DNA from 3 places in the Lysinibacillus sp. fkY74-1 genome. Region 1 is predicted to be linked to each of the others. Evidence: riboswitches for the same ligand, from Rfam matches in the RefSeq annotation. Region 1 holds a riboswitch; each other region holds the start of a gene.

The links. A riboswitch is a leader RNA that binds a small molecule or an ion and turns the genes downstream of it on or off. The one in region 1 is predicted to bind cobalamin.
Region 2: it holds a riboswitch for cobalamin, as region 1 does, so the genes downstream of both, ACE1MS_RS02350 (ABC transporter substrate-binding protein) here and ACE1MS_RS20890 (hypothetical protein) in region 1, are expected to answer to the same signal.
Region 3: it holds a riboswitch for cobalamin, as region 1 does, so the genes downstream of both, nikA (nickel ABC transporter substrate-binding protein) here and ACE1MS_RS20890 (hypothetical protein) in region 1, are expected to answer to the same signal.

The regions. Positions count from the first base shown of each region.
Region 1 is NZ_CP170173.1:4,228,342-4,232,883, forward strand. It holds gene ACE1MS_RS20885 (ABC transporter substrate-binding protein) at 1-910, opposite strand, end outside; gene ACE1MS_RS20890 (hypothetical protein) at 894-1,451, opposite strand; cobalamin riboswitch at 1,616-1,815, opposite strand; gene ACE1MS_RS20895 (glutathione peroxidase) at 1,918-2,463, opposite strand; gene ACE1MS_RS20900 (hypothetical protein) at 2,551-3,102, opposite strand; gene ytvI (sporulation integral membrane protein YtvI) at 3,193-4,251, shown strand; gene ACE1MS_RS20910 (C40 family peptidase) at 4,336-4,542, opposite strand, start outside.
Region 2 is NZ_CP170173.1:488,965-493,506, reverse strand. It holds gene ACE1MS_RS02350 (ABC transporter substrate-binding protein) at 1-969, opposite strand, end outside; gene ACE1MS_RS02355 (FecCD family ABC transporter permease) at 1-1, opposite strand, end outside; cobalamin riboswitch at 1,114-1,296, opposite strand; gene ACE1MS_RS02345 (acyl-CoA dehydrogenase family protein) at 1,357-3,024, opposite strand; gene ACE1MS_RS02340 (class I adenylate-forming enzyme family protein) at 3,026-4,528, opposite strand; gene ACE1MS_RS02335 (MerR family transcriptional regulator) at 4,521-4,542, opposite strand, start outside.
Region 3 is NZ_CP170173.1:2,407,325-2,411,866, forward strand. It holds gene nikA (nickel ABC transporter substrate-binding protein) at 1-1,160, opposite strand, end outside; cobalamin riboswitch at 1,305-1,497, opposite strand; gene metE (5-methyltetrahydropteroyltriglutamate--homocysteine S-methyltransferase) at 1,618-3,915, opposite strand; gene ACE1MS_RS11665 (hypothetical protein) at 4,343-4,542, opposite strand, start outside.

The DNA of each region.
Region 1 (4,542 bases):
CAACTGCTTCACCGATACGCGGACCTGGGCGATTTGAGATATCTGTGTCAAGGGGTTGAACTGCCTTATTTTGAATAGCTGATACCGTACTCCACCCATCACGAGCAAGGATTTCTCCAATTGGATTTTCTGTATAGTTGACTGTTGTTAAAATGACGTCTGGATTTCTCGCAATAACATCTTCCTCAGATACTAGCTTCCAGCCATTTAAATCTGCAAACACATTCTTTACATTTGCCGTATTTAGTATTTCTTGTTGGAAAGTGCTAGAGCCTGCTGTATATATTTCTGGCTTTGGACTAATCTCTAAATAAACATTTTTGGGTGTTTTTACTTCTTTAACCTTTGTTTTCACATCAGCGATTTTTGCTTTAATTTCTTCGTTTAATGCCTTTCCTTTATCCTTCACATCCATAACGGCAGCAATTTGTTCGATATCTCCATATACATCATCGAATGTAGCCGCTGATTGAATAACAAACACTTTAATTCCTGCATCTTCGAGTGGCTTAAGTGCATCCTTCTTACCAATCGTATACGCAATCACAACATCTGGCTTTAACGCTATAATTCGCTCACTGTTATAATTCACAGTATCAGAAACACGTTCGATTTTTTGAGCTGCTTCTGGATAAGTATCATATTCAGTGGCACCTACAATTTTATCGCCAACCCCTAGTGCAAATAGAATTTCTGTGTTACTAGGTTGTAAAGACACAACTGTTTTTGGCACTTCCTTAAACTCTATTTCCACACCACGATCATCGGTTACTTTATAACTTGTTTGCTCAATCTTTTGTTCATCTTGAGACACATCCTTATTTTTTGTATCTCCCGCGGTACCACAACCTGCTAAAACGAGCGCTAGCAATAAGACCGATAGCCAGTGTAAATTAAATAGTTTCTTCATTATTATTCACCTTTTTCTTTTTCATTGGATAGGATTTACTCATAAACGGAATTTCAGCTATTCCGGCTTGTTGATTCATATAGACAGCCATTACAAAACATACATTGGCTAATAAGCCTAAATAATCAAAGAGAATAGACGGCACCTCTTGTTCTTCTGAAACCTTGTGTAAAGTTCGATACGATTTTTTCGCCTCACTACGGCAAAGATGTAGAGCAGCCGCCGCCTCTGTTCCTTGAGGTAAAACAAAATTTTGAATCTCATCCTTCACATGACGAACATAAAAATCATAGCGCGCACTTAACCAGGATAGATCTTCATCTGTAACTGCTAGCTTTCCACGAACAGAGCCATTAACATGATAAGCCATAGGTAAAATCTGCATTAAATCATCTGCAACAGCCTGGACATCCTCTTTCTTCACTACAGCTAGTGCAACCCCTATATGCGTTGTTAAACTATCTGTGCGAATCTCAAAATCGACAGTTGAAGCCCTCTCACGCATAAAAGGATAACAAGAATAACGTGCATCTTTTTTCAATCTACTATCCCCCCATTTTTCCAAATGAAAATTCTCGCTTGTTCAGTACATAAAAAAACGTCGCTCCTCACGCAAAGGAACGACGAAAATAACATAATGATTGTCATACAAACACGACACTGCCTATGTATTTGCCGTATATCCTCCTAGCTTCCGAAGAGTTGTTATACGTTCAAATAAAGGTCGGTCTCCTGGCTTGTACAATGCTATTATATGAAATATATAATAGCTATAAAGAACCTTCCCATTTCCTACGAAACAGTGGCTAATCTTTATAATGGCTGTACTTACAGTTGCGGAAACAGCTTCGGCTTTTACCGAATTCCCGATTATGCTAGCAAGCACCTTTATTCTGCAAGAATAATTCACTTGTAATGCAGTTTATCATAGATTGATAGGAAAAAATAGTTACGTACAAAAAGGATACTCGTTTTATAGGCGATATCATAGCATTAAAGTTACTCGACTATAATACTTTTTCAATTGCTTGCTCAATATCAAGCTGTGAGTCTGTAGGCTCAAAGCGAGCTACGGTTTTTCCGCTTGCATCTACTAAAAATTTAGTAAAATTCCAGCGAATATTTCGACCATCTAAGAAACTTGGAGCAAATTGAACGATCGCCTCAGCCAGCATTTTCTCCTGCATGCTTGCTTTCCCGAATTCACGGAAATCGACTTCATGTTTTAAATAATTAAATAAAGGATGTGTCGTCTCACCATTTACTTGGATAAGCTCAAAAATGGGGAATGTAACTCCGTAGTTTACTTTACAAAGATGCGCAGTTTCCTCTCCATCTTCTGGATTTTGGTGGCCAAATTGATCGCAAGGAAAACCTAGAACGACAAAATTATTTTTTCCATATTTATCGTACATTTTTTGTAAGTCTTCAAATTGATATGTAAATCGGCACTGATTAGCTGTATTAACTATTAGCAATGTTTTTCCGCGAAATGTTTCCATTGATAAAATTTCACCATTCGGCTTTCGTACTAAATAATTATAAATGCTCATTCCCTAACCCCTTTTGTTTTTTTCATATATTATAATTGACTATTCTCCAATAACCAAAGAGTTTGCACAAAAAACACCATCTCGTTACTAGGAACGGATGGCTGACTTATATTTCTTTTTATATTTAACATTTTGCTCTTCATTAATTAATCGATGTGCTATGTCTAATAATTTAGAATCACTCGTATGATCATATAATTTTTTTAAGGATACAATAATATCATAGCGAATGAGAGTAGGATGCTTCTCATCTAAACAAGTTTGAAATCTCTTGGCTAAAAAAGATACAACTAAATCGCTTTGTACTTGGCCTGCTAAACCAATTTTCCAAATAGCTTGTAATGTATGCCTTGCCGTGACAGGCTTATCATCATAGGTCACAGCCCAAATCTTTAAAAAATCTTCCAATACTCTTTCTTCGGGATCACTGTTTGCAGCTAAAGCACATAAAATTTGCGCGGCAAGTGCACGGGCATGGCCATTTTTATATGTAAGTGCTTGTACAAGCTGTTCCCACACTGCATATGTCCAATCTACGGGCTCCTGCAGAATTTTCATCAGTTCCTCGTAAGATTCATATTGTATATCTCGATTACGCTCTGTTAGATTATTAAAAAGTTGCAAAATCTCTTTTTCCATAATTTATCCCTACCTTTATTGTTTCAGAACGTCATTAAACTTTATTTATGGTACACTTAACTTAATTTTTTTCGCAAAGAAGGTGAGTTTATGAATAAATTTAATGCTAGGAAATTGATTTTTCGATTGCTAGTGATTCTGTCCCTAATTATAGCTGCTTATTTTATTATTCCTGTATCTATGCCGTTAATATTAGCAGCTATTAGCGCATTTTTCCTTGAACCGATCGTCATGTTCTTTAAAAGGCGCTGGAAAATGTCTCGAAAAATTGCAGTTGCCTTTATATACATAGTGAGTGTCATTATAATTTCTATTATTTGCTATATTTCAATTACACAGATCATGACGCAAATAATTTTATTGTCTAAGCAAGCTCCCTATTATATTTCCAAGCTATCAGATATGTGGCTTCATATGCAAGAAAATATTTCTAAATACACTGAAGACTTTCCACCTGAAGTTAGTACTTCGCTTCAAAAAACCACAATGGATTTCATAAAGAAAATTGAAGAAACTTTTTTAAGTTTCTTTAATTATAGCAAAGTTTCAGCCTTCTTTTCAGAGATTCCAAGGCTATTTATCAGTCTTCTCGTCTATATGATTGCCCTATTCCTATTTATGCTTGATCTGCCAAAATTGAAGCGCATTACTTATAAGTATTTAAAGCCTAATACAGCAAAGAAAATAAAAATTATTTTAAACCGTTTAAAGGATGCAACATTAGGCTATATGAAAGCACATTTATTTGTAAGCTTCATTATTGGAGGCGTTACACTTGTTGGACTTTTATTAATCCAGCCGAAATACGCCATAACGATGACTATTATTATTTGGCTGATAGATATAGTCCCTTTTTTAGGCTCCATCATTATTCTAGCACCGTGGGGGTTTTATCACCTTTTAATGGGAAACACAGCTATTGCTGTAAAATTATTCATCTTAGCTGCTATTTTACTCATTATTCGTCGTGTAGTCGAGCCTAAACTAATGGGAGACCATATCGGTTTATCAACTTTACCAACATTAATTGCTATGTTTATTGGTCTACAGTTATTTGGAATTATCGGTTTGCTTATTGGACCCTTTGTCATTATTTTCTTTATCGCCTTGAAGGAAACAGGCATCATTAAAGTGAACTTTAAAATTTAATCCCAATAAAAAAGGTCATCTTTGTATTTTTCCTTTACAAAGATGACCTTTTTATCAAGTTAATCGTCTATATAATATGGTGGCTTATTGAATTCGACCAAAGCCTACTAAATATTGATTCCACCAATCAAGTGATTCAATGACAACACCATTATTTTGAGCATCAATCATTGTGTTGTTACCTAAGTAGATACCTACATGCGCTACACCTGAGCCATAGCTAAAGAATACTAAGTCACCAACACGTGCTTCACCAGCAGAAATACGTTGTGTTGCTAAATATTGTTGTGA
Region 2 (4,542 bases), 840 kb from region 1:
CTTAAATACCTCAGGGTAGATGGCTTTTGCTAACTCCTCAAGACCATCCGCTAAACGCGGTCCTTGACGGCTTGTTGTGCTTTCATCTACTTGCACAATGGCATTATTTTTCACTGCATTTATTGTATCGAAACCAGCACGCTTTGGTATTTTTGTTAAAATATCAGGTACATAGCTATATGTCACCACGATGACATCTGGATTTTTTGTGATAATTTGTTCTGCACTAATTTCATACCAATTATCACCATCTGCTGCTACATTTTTTGCATGAATCATCTCCAGCATTGCGTTCATAAATGTGCCTTGACCAGCTGTATAAATATTAGGTTCATCAGAGGCCTCTACAAAAACATTCTTAGGTTCAACGTCTTTCACTTTCTCCTGTACTGCTTCTACTTTCGCCTTCATGTCAGCAATGATGTTTTCAGCCTCTGGTAATTTCCCTGTGGCACGACCAAGCTGTTCAATCGTTGTATAGGTTTCATTAAAATTCTGGGCATTTTTTACAACAAATACTTTCACGCCCGCCGATTCAAGCTGTGCAATGGCTGATTCTGAAAGAGACATGCTAGATTCATGTGCAAAAACGATGTCTGGCTTTAAGGCAATAATTTGTTCAATATTGTATTCCATGCCACCAACCTTATCCTTTTCAGCTACCTCTGGTGGATAATCGTCATTGTCTGTAACCCCGACTATTTCATCCTTTAAACCTAGGCCAAATAATATCTCTGTATTACTTGGAATAAGTGACACTATTTTCTCAGGAGGGGCCTCTAGAGTCATCTCCTTTCCAATAGCATCCGTTATAGTTATTGGAAATGTTGCTTCTTCCACCTTAGATGTTTCTTGTTGTGTTTGCTCCTCTGTAGCTGCGGACTTATCATTTTTCGCCTCTTGTCCACAAGCTGCTAGCAACCCTATCGTTAAAAATGCCGATACTCCTATTTTCCAAAATTTCTTCATGTGAATCCTCCTTCGTAGATTTGTGCGTTCATGTGTTAGAAGTGTTCTTCCATCAAAATAAGACCCCTCATCTTCGAATGATGAGGGGTCAAAATCGCACCAAAAAACTGATACAAAATCCACCATCCTATCCTCGTAGGCTGTCATGTCTATGCTATAAAGGCAGGTCTCCTGGCTTGTGCTCATTACGTTTTTTCAAGCCTTCCCGAAATTTTTAGTGGCATTATTTGAAAAAACTCACACTTACAGTGGCGGGACCGCATCGGAATTACACCGATTTCCCTTTTCACTTTACATAAGTAAAGAACCTTTATAATATTCAGTTGAATTATATTATACATGAAATTAAAAGAAGTCGCCTCTATATCAAGGCGACTCCAAAGGCTGTTAGACAATTTCATCAAAATACTGTACGGTTTTCATCGAAGCACCAATCGGTCGTAATGACCAAGTTTGCTCTAAATAAACATCCGCAAGTTTTTCATATTTCCCACCAAATTTTTGTGCCCATTCAACTGCGATGACACTTTCATATAAATGAGCCATTTTTTGGGCAACATCCTTTGCTTCAAACGTTTTTGTAGCTTCATCGAGAGCACTAAAAATTTGTAATGTTGCCGATAGTTTAGTTAATTGCTCTTGAACGATTTTCACTAATGAATGGTCTGTTAATACTTCTAATCGCTCGCTCATCTCTTGAACAAACAATTCATGTGCTCTGTATTTATCCACTAAGCGAATAAGCTCCAACGCTAGTATATTAGCCGTACCCTCCCATACAGTCAACACTTGCGCATCCCTTAGTAAGCGTGGTGTTACAAAGTCTTCAATATAGCCATTCCCGCCATGTAGCTCAATTGCTTCACTTGCATAATGAACTGCCTGCTCTGCCGTTTCCTTTTTCATAATGGCAATATATAAACGATTCATTATGATGTCTTGTTCTGTCCCCTGACCACTTGTCACTTTGTCGTATAATTGAATAAGATCAAAAATCGTGGCTACTTCAACATGCAGCTTAGCAGCATATTTACCCAATGTATCCTGAATCATAGGGTACTGTGTTAAAGGTTTACCAAAGGCATATCGATTTGACACATAATGCTTCGCCTCCAAGAAGCCACGGCGCATAATACCAATGGATGCCACTGCATTACAAATTCTTGATAAATTAAGCGCCTCCAACATATAATAAATCCCTTTATTTGGATCACCAACTACATAGGCGAGTGCTCCATCAAACTCTACCTCACCAGATGGAACGGCTTTCACACCTAATTTATCTTTTAGTCGTCGAATACGAAGATGGTTAACCGATCCATCTTCATTTCGCCATGGAACTGCAAATAGAGTTAATCCTTTAGAGCCTGCTTGTGCACCATCTATTCGTGCCAACACCATTGCAACCCCACACATTCCAGCATTAGACGCGAAATACTTTTCACCATAGAGGCGGTACTCATTCCCTACAAGTTTTGCTTCTACTACATTTGCACCAACATCTGAGCCTCCTTGACGTTCTGTTAAAAATGTCGCCCCCTCATATAGCTCTAAATCGCCTGTTGCACAAACATGTGGTAAGAAACGCTGCTTAACTTCTTCCTCTGCATAATGGTCTAATAAATAGGCAGTGGCCATCGTTAATGTCACAGGGCAATAAAAACCGGGCTCTGCATGTGACAGTAAATAACCTTGCGCAAAGCTATAGACATAATTCCCCTTGTGACCTAGTTGGGGAATATCCTTATGCACATAACCAACAATACCCGTATTATATGTCTCTTCAATTGTTTTTTTGTAGCCGTCATTGACCCACACCTCTGAGACCTCTTCACCATAGGCATTATACCTTTGAAGGCGAGGCTCCCCTTGTCGATCGGTATGTTTCGCCCTCACGTCTATAGCATCAGCACATAGCTCACCAAAGTCCGTCAATTCTCGATGCGCATAAGATGAAAATTCTTTATCCAACATCATTTCCAACACTTTCTGAAGCGTTTCATCACCTGTAAAGAAATTGCTTGTACGTGCTATTTCCTGTTGTAAAACTTTCATGCTATCTCACCTCTTGTCCTTTCAAAGATTGCTTTAAAATTTTGCCTGAGGCATTCCGTGGTAGCGCTTCCACTTTTTCAAAAATACGTGGTAATTTATACTTAGCAAGCCGCCCCTCTAAAAAATCTTTTAGAGCATCTTCATCAATATCCTGTTTAGCCGAATAAACAGCCTTCACTGTCTCACCCCATTGTGGATGTGGAACACCAATTACTGCCGCTTCAAATATCCCCTCAAAGCTTAAAAGGCAATCTTCTATTTCTTTCGGGTAAATATTGACTCCACCAGAAATAATCACATCTTTCTTTCGATCAACAATCCAAATAAAACCGTCTTCATCCATACGAGCGAGATCCCCTGTTTTTAACCAGCCGCCTATAAATGCCGCATTGGTTGCCACTTCATCTCTGTAGTAACCGAGCATATTACCCTCACCAAATAAAACGATTTCCCCTACTTCTCCTGCTGGTACATCTTCGCCATGGTCGTTAACAATACGTATCTCTGTACCTAAAGGTGCACGTTGACCAATACTCCCAGCCTTTTCTTCATGCTCCTTACCAAAAAGCAATGATCCACTTGGCCCCGCCTCTGTTAATCCATAAACACATGTTAAATTAGTTGTGCGGAATGACTGTTGAATAAAACGAACTTCGTTTTCGGATAACGGTGCTCCTCCATATACCCACCATTTCATAGAGGACAAATCAGCTGATTGCAATCTTGGCATCTGTGCTGTTAATAAATAAGCAACAGGTGCTCCAAAAAAATGGGTCGTTTTTTCCTGTTCAATGGAATCCATCAATAAGTCTGGCGTGAAAGTTGGTGTTAATACATTTGTAGAACCTACAAGTACACCTGCCATTAAGAATAAATGTAATGGTGCGGAATGGGTTAATGGCATCATCAGCAATATACGGCTTTCAGGCTTGACCTCCATTTCAACTGCAATCATTTGCGCAACCGTTAAAATATTTCGATAGCTAAACAATACGCCCTTCGGTTTCCCAGTTGTACCTGATGTGTACAAAATAGTCGAAGCATCATCCTCGTTTAACTGACATTCAATCGTATGAGCACTGGCACTTTGAATCATTGTTTCATACTGAAGCCAGCCCGCTACTTGCTGCCCTGTTTTAATTTTCAACGGGATTACGGCAATATGCTGGACTGCCGCAAAAATAGCTTCATGAGCAATAATTGCTTTTGCCTCAGCATGCTGTGCCACATACTCTACTTCTTGTAATGTAAACTTAGCATTGACCGGAACGACAATAGCACCCATTCGCTGAATAGCAAAATAGCTCACGACAAACTCTACAACGTTAGGCATAAAAATCAGAACTTTATCTCCCTGCCTTACACCCTGTTCTAATAAAGCATGACTAAAACGGGTCACTTGCTCATCTAAATCATGATAGGTCACTCTTCTACCATGACAAATAACAGCTTCCCTTTTTGGATACTTACGGGCATTACGTGCTAATAAATCGGAACTATTCATCGTGCATCTCTCCC
Region 3 (4,542 bases), 1.8 Mb from region 1:
TCAGTAGCAATATAGATTAAATCTAATGTAAGGGGTTGACCATTTTTTGAACGAATTTTTTCACCCTTCTGTAGCGTCCATCCAGCTTCCTCTAGCAATTTCTGTGCTTTTTCAGGATTATATATAATGGGGGCTAAATCAATATTGGCATATGGAATTGCTTCCCAAAATAGCGTGTTAGCCACTTTTTCTGTACCATGTGTAATGCTTTCTACCATTTGTTCCTTATTGATAGCATATTGCATTGCTTGTCGAACCTTTAGCTCAGCTAACGGTCCAGACTGTGTATTGAACAGTAATGCTTTCGTAGACAATGGCTCAGATGTAGCTGTTCTATATTTGCCACTATCTCTTAAATACGTATAGTTATCTAAACTAATAACCCCTCGCCCATAAATGACATCTAATTCTTCATTTTCAAAGGCTAACGAAATGGATTCCGAATTTGGGATGATTTTAACCTTTATTTTATCTACGAGAGGCTTTTCTCCCCAATAATGTTCATTACGGCTAAATAAAGCATATTCATCTTTTTTATAGTCGGTTAAAACCCATGGCCCTGTGCCAATAGCTGATTGAATGGAATCATTTGTCTTATCGCCGTCTGGGAAGCCATTATCCCCTAAAAAACGGAATGGTCTGACAAAGGCTAATTCGTTTAACACAGGGTAATACGGTTCGTCTAATTGCAAACGTATTGTTGATTCATCTACTTTGACGACCTCTTTTATATGGTTGACCATGCCCATCCAAGAATGCATGTCACGATTCGCTAATACCGCATCAAAATTGCGAATCACATTATCAGCATTAAAGGCAGTCCCATCCGAATAGTTAACATCCTTGCGTAAATGGAACGTATAAGCAGTTTTATCCTCTGAGATGACCCAGCTTTCTGCTAGCTTTGGCGTAATTGTCCCATCATCGTTATACGCCACTAAAGATTCATAAACCATTGCTTGAGCAGTCATCTGATTTGGTAAATATGTATGGGGGTTTAATGGGCCTACATCTAATGGCCAACCAATCGTAATCATTTTTTCATCTGTCTGTTCAGTTGATGCTGAGTTTCCTTTGTCTTTTTCCGTGCTTGTACAACCTGCAAGAAAACTGAAGGTCAAAACAAGCATGTAAGGCAGTAAATACTTCGTCCATCTCATTTTTTATCTCCTATCTCTATTCCCTGTTCATATCTACAAATTGAATAGAAAGAAGGCATAAAAAAACCTTATTCTACAAGAATAAGGACAGATAAACCTACAATACGTAAGCTACCATCCATCTCCCTATCTTTCGTAGATCATCAATGAATCTTCTTACAAGCAGGCATTCTGGCTTATGAATCATCATTTTGCTTCACCTTCCCAAGAAAAAACTCAGTGGTCATCGAAACAAAACTCCTCATTTACAGCTGCGGGACAGCATGGGATTTACACCCATTTTCCTTTTAATCGAACGAAAAATAATTTCATTCAAACTTGTAATGCAATATTTGAAATTAGTAATAAACATAACATGCTCAAATGTTCACGTCAATTTTATTTTCTGAATATAATAAACAGATACAAAAAGACCAGGCAGATAACCTGATCTTTGCTTAACTCCTTTTATCTCTCGTTATCTCGATATAGATTCCTTCACCTCCTGACGCAATAGTTTGGTAGCAGCCACCATATTAGCTAAAGCCGCTATTGTTTCTGGCTCTTTCCTTGTTTTTAAGCCACAGTCCGGATTAATCCAAAATTGATGTTTGTCTAAAACTTGTAAACTATCTCTCATGATGGCTAACATTTCTCCCTCACTCGGCACACGTGGACTATGAATATCGTATACACCTAATCCAATCCCTTTTGTATAAGGATGCACTTGAAGTGAAGAAATAAGCTCTCCATGGCTTCGTGATGTTTCAATAGAAATCACATCAGCATCTAGCGCACTAATGGGTTCTATGAAATCGTTAAATTCGCAGTAACACATATGTGTATGAATTTGTGTTGTATCTTTTACACTCGAGGTAGCAAGTTTGAAGGCATTGATTGCCCAGTCTAGGTAAGCCCCCCAATTTTCTTTACGAAGAGGTAGCCCTTCTCTTAGTGCTGGTTCATCCACTTGAATAATGGAGATACCTGCCGTTTCTAGTGCTTTCACTTCCTTACAAAGTGCTAAAGCAATTTGATAGGCCACATCTTTCCGAGAAATATCATCACGTACAAAGGACCAATTTAAAATGGTCACTGGCCCTGTCAGCATCCCTTTGACAAAGCGCTTCGTTAAGCTTTGGGCATACGCTGACTCTTTCACGGTAATGGATGAAGTCCATTCAACATCTCCATAAATAATCGGAGGCTTCACACAGCGAGAACCATACGAAACCACCCATGCTTTTTCAGTAAAGGCAAAGCCCGTCAGTTTTTCACCGAAATACTCGACCATGTCTGTCCGTTCAAATTCTCCATGAACCAGTACATCTATATCCATATCCTCCTGCAAGTGAATCCAGCGCTTTGTTTCCAGTTCAATAAATGCTTCATAGTCTGTATTCGATATTTGTTTCTTTCGCCAAGCATTCCGATTTCTCTTCACCTCATCAGATTGAGGAAAGCTACCGATTGTTGTTGTAGGGAATAGTGGTAAGGCTAACGCCTGCTGCTGTAATTTTTGACGTTGACTAAAATCACTATGTCGCTCAAAATCCTTTGTGGAGACGGATTGAACGGCTTGCTGGATCATCTTATTTTGACGAATCGGATGATTTTTTAGTGCTTCAATGGCTTTCATACTTTCTGAGAAATTATGACGTCGAGTTCCGTTTTGACCCTTTCTATATTTAGTTAGCTCAGTAATCTCTTCGATTTTTTCATCGGCAAACGCCAGTGCTTGTTTGAGAACAGGGTCCAACTTCTTTTCAAATGAAGTAGATATTGGTACATGTTGCAGGTTACTTGAAGGTTGAATCCACAATTCCTTAGCATCACTTAGTTTTTCAATTGCTTGAATCATGGCATTCGCTTCCGCTAGGTTTGAACGCCATATATCACGACCATTGACCACCCCAATGGCTAAAACTTTATCTGGAGGGAAACCATATTGTCGAAGTGACTCCATATTCCCTTTATAGCCATGTACAAAATCTAAGCCAAATCCTTGTACAGGCAGTGTAATTAATGTTTCATAGGAGCATAATGCTTCAAAGTATGTTTGTAGCATTAGTTTTGCTGCTGGAACTGTCATCATCAATTGAGCATAGATTTCTTGAACTAGCTTCAGTTCTGCTGAGTCAAGTGTCGTCACTAAAGAAGGCTCCTCTATTTGAATCCATTCGGCACCTGCATCTACTAATTCTTGAATAATCTGGGCATAGAGAGGTATTAAGGCTAATAAGTATTCGACCTGCGTTAATTTATTGTAGCCCTTAGTGAGCTTATAAAATGTATAGGGGCCAATAAGTGTCGGCTTCGCCATAATACCGAACGCTTCCTTTGCCTCTAAAAAGTCTGCTAATACCTTATTTTCTGTTAGCTGCAACGGTTGTCCTTCATACTCAGGAACAATGTAGTGATAGTTGGTATTAAACCATTTGGTCATTTCACTAGCTACTGCTGAATGATTTCCTCTCGCTACACTGTAGTAGGTATGTAAATCTACCCTTCCACCTTGCCAGTTAAAGCGCTTCGGTACTAAGCCGAACATTAAGGCAGTATCCAACATTCTATCGTACAATGTGAAATCTCCTACTGTCACCACATCTATGCCGAGTTGTAGCTGCTTTTCAATTCTTGATAAACGAATACTTTTTAGTGTAGCCTGAAAATCCTCTTCCGTTAGTTCTTGACGCCAAAATGCTTCTAATGCCTTCTTCCATTCGCGATCATCTCCGATATATGGGTAGCCAATGAGTGTACTAGTATAAGTCATCTTTCATCTCCCTTTCATCAAAAAAATTTACTTCTAGCTTGCTCTACAAATTTGGTTATCCACATGCTAGTTTCGTTGCCCTATATGAAAACCAGTGGGCTTCACTTTGCAATATTAGCATGATAAAAAGCCATTCTCCTTTTTGGAAAATGGCTGCATAGTAAAATTATTAATACAAAAACAATACGAAAAAAAAAGAACTTCCGTATACATCATCTGTTTTCGCACAGTGCCTATTGGTCACTATTCACCACCTATTTCCACGTAGGTATTTGGTGTGTACTAGAAATTGGCAGGTCTCCTGTACGAAAGACTTCAATGAGTAGAGTAGACATTCTTTTTTTGTTTCTGGTTAATATTGTAATATGTAGTTTACTATTTGTAAAGATAAAAAAGACCACCCAATTAAGGATGGTCCGAGTATTGATTATTTACATGCGGGATTATCTGGTTCAACTGGTGTAGCATCATCTATCTTAACTGAACTCTTAAGACTCTCTTGATTTGCATATCTAAATTCTAACTTATAATTTTCCCCAATTTTTGGTGTTTGCCATTGGCTTGCACTGTAATACACATTAGAATAGAAAGAGTACTGCTTAGAACCGTCCAACGATTCAAAGTTGA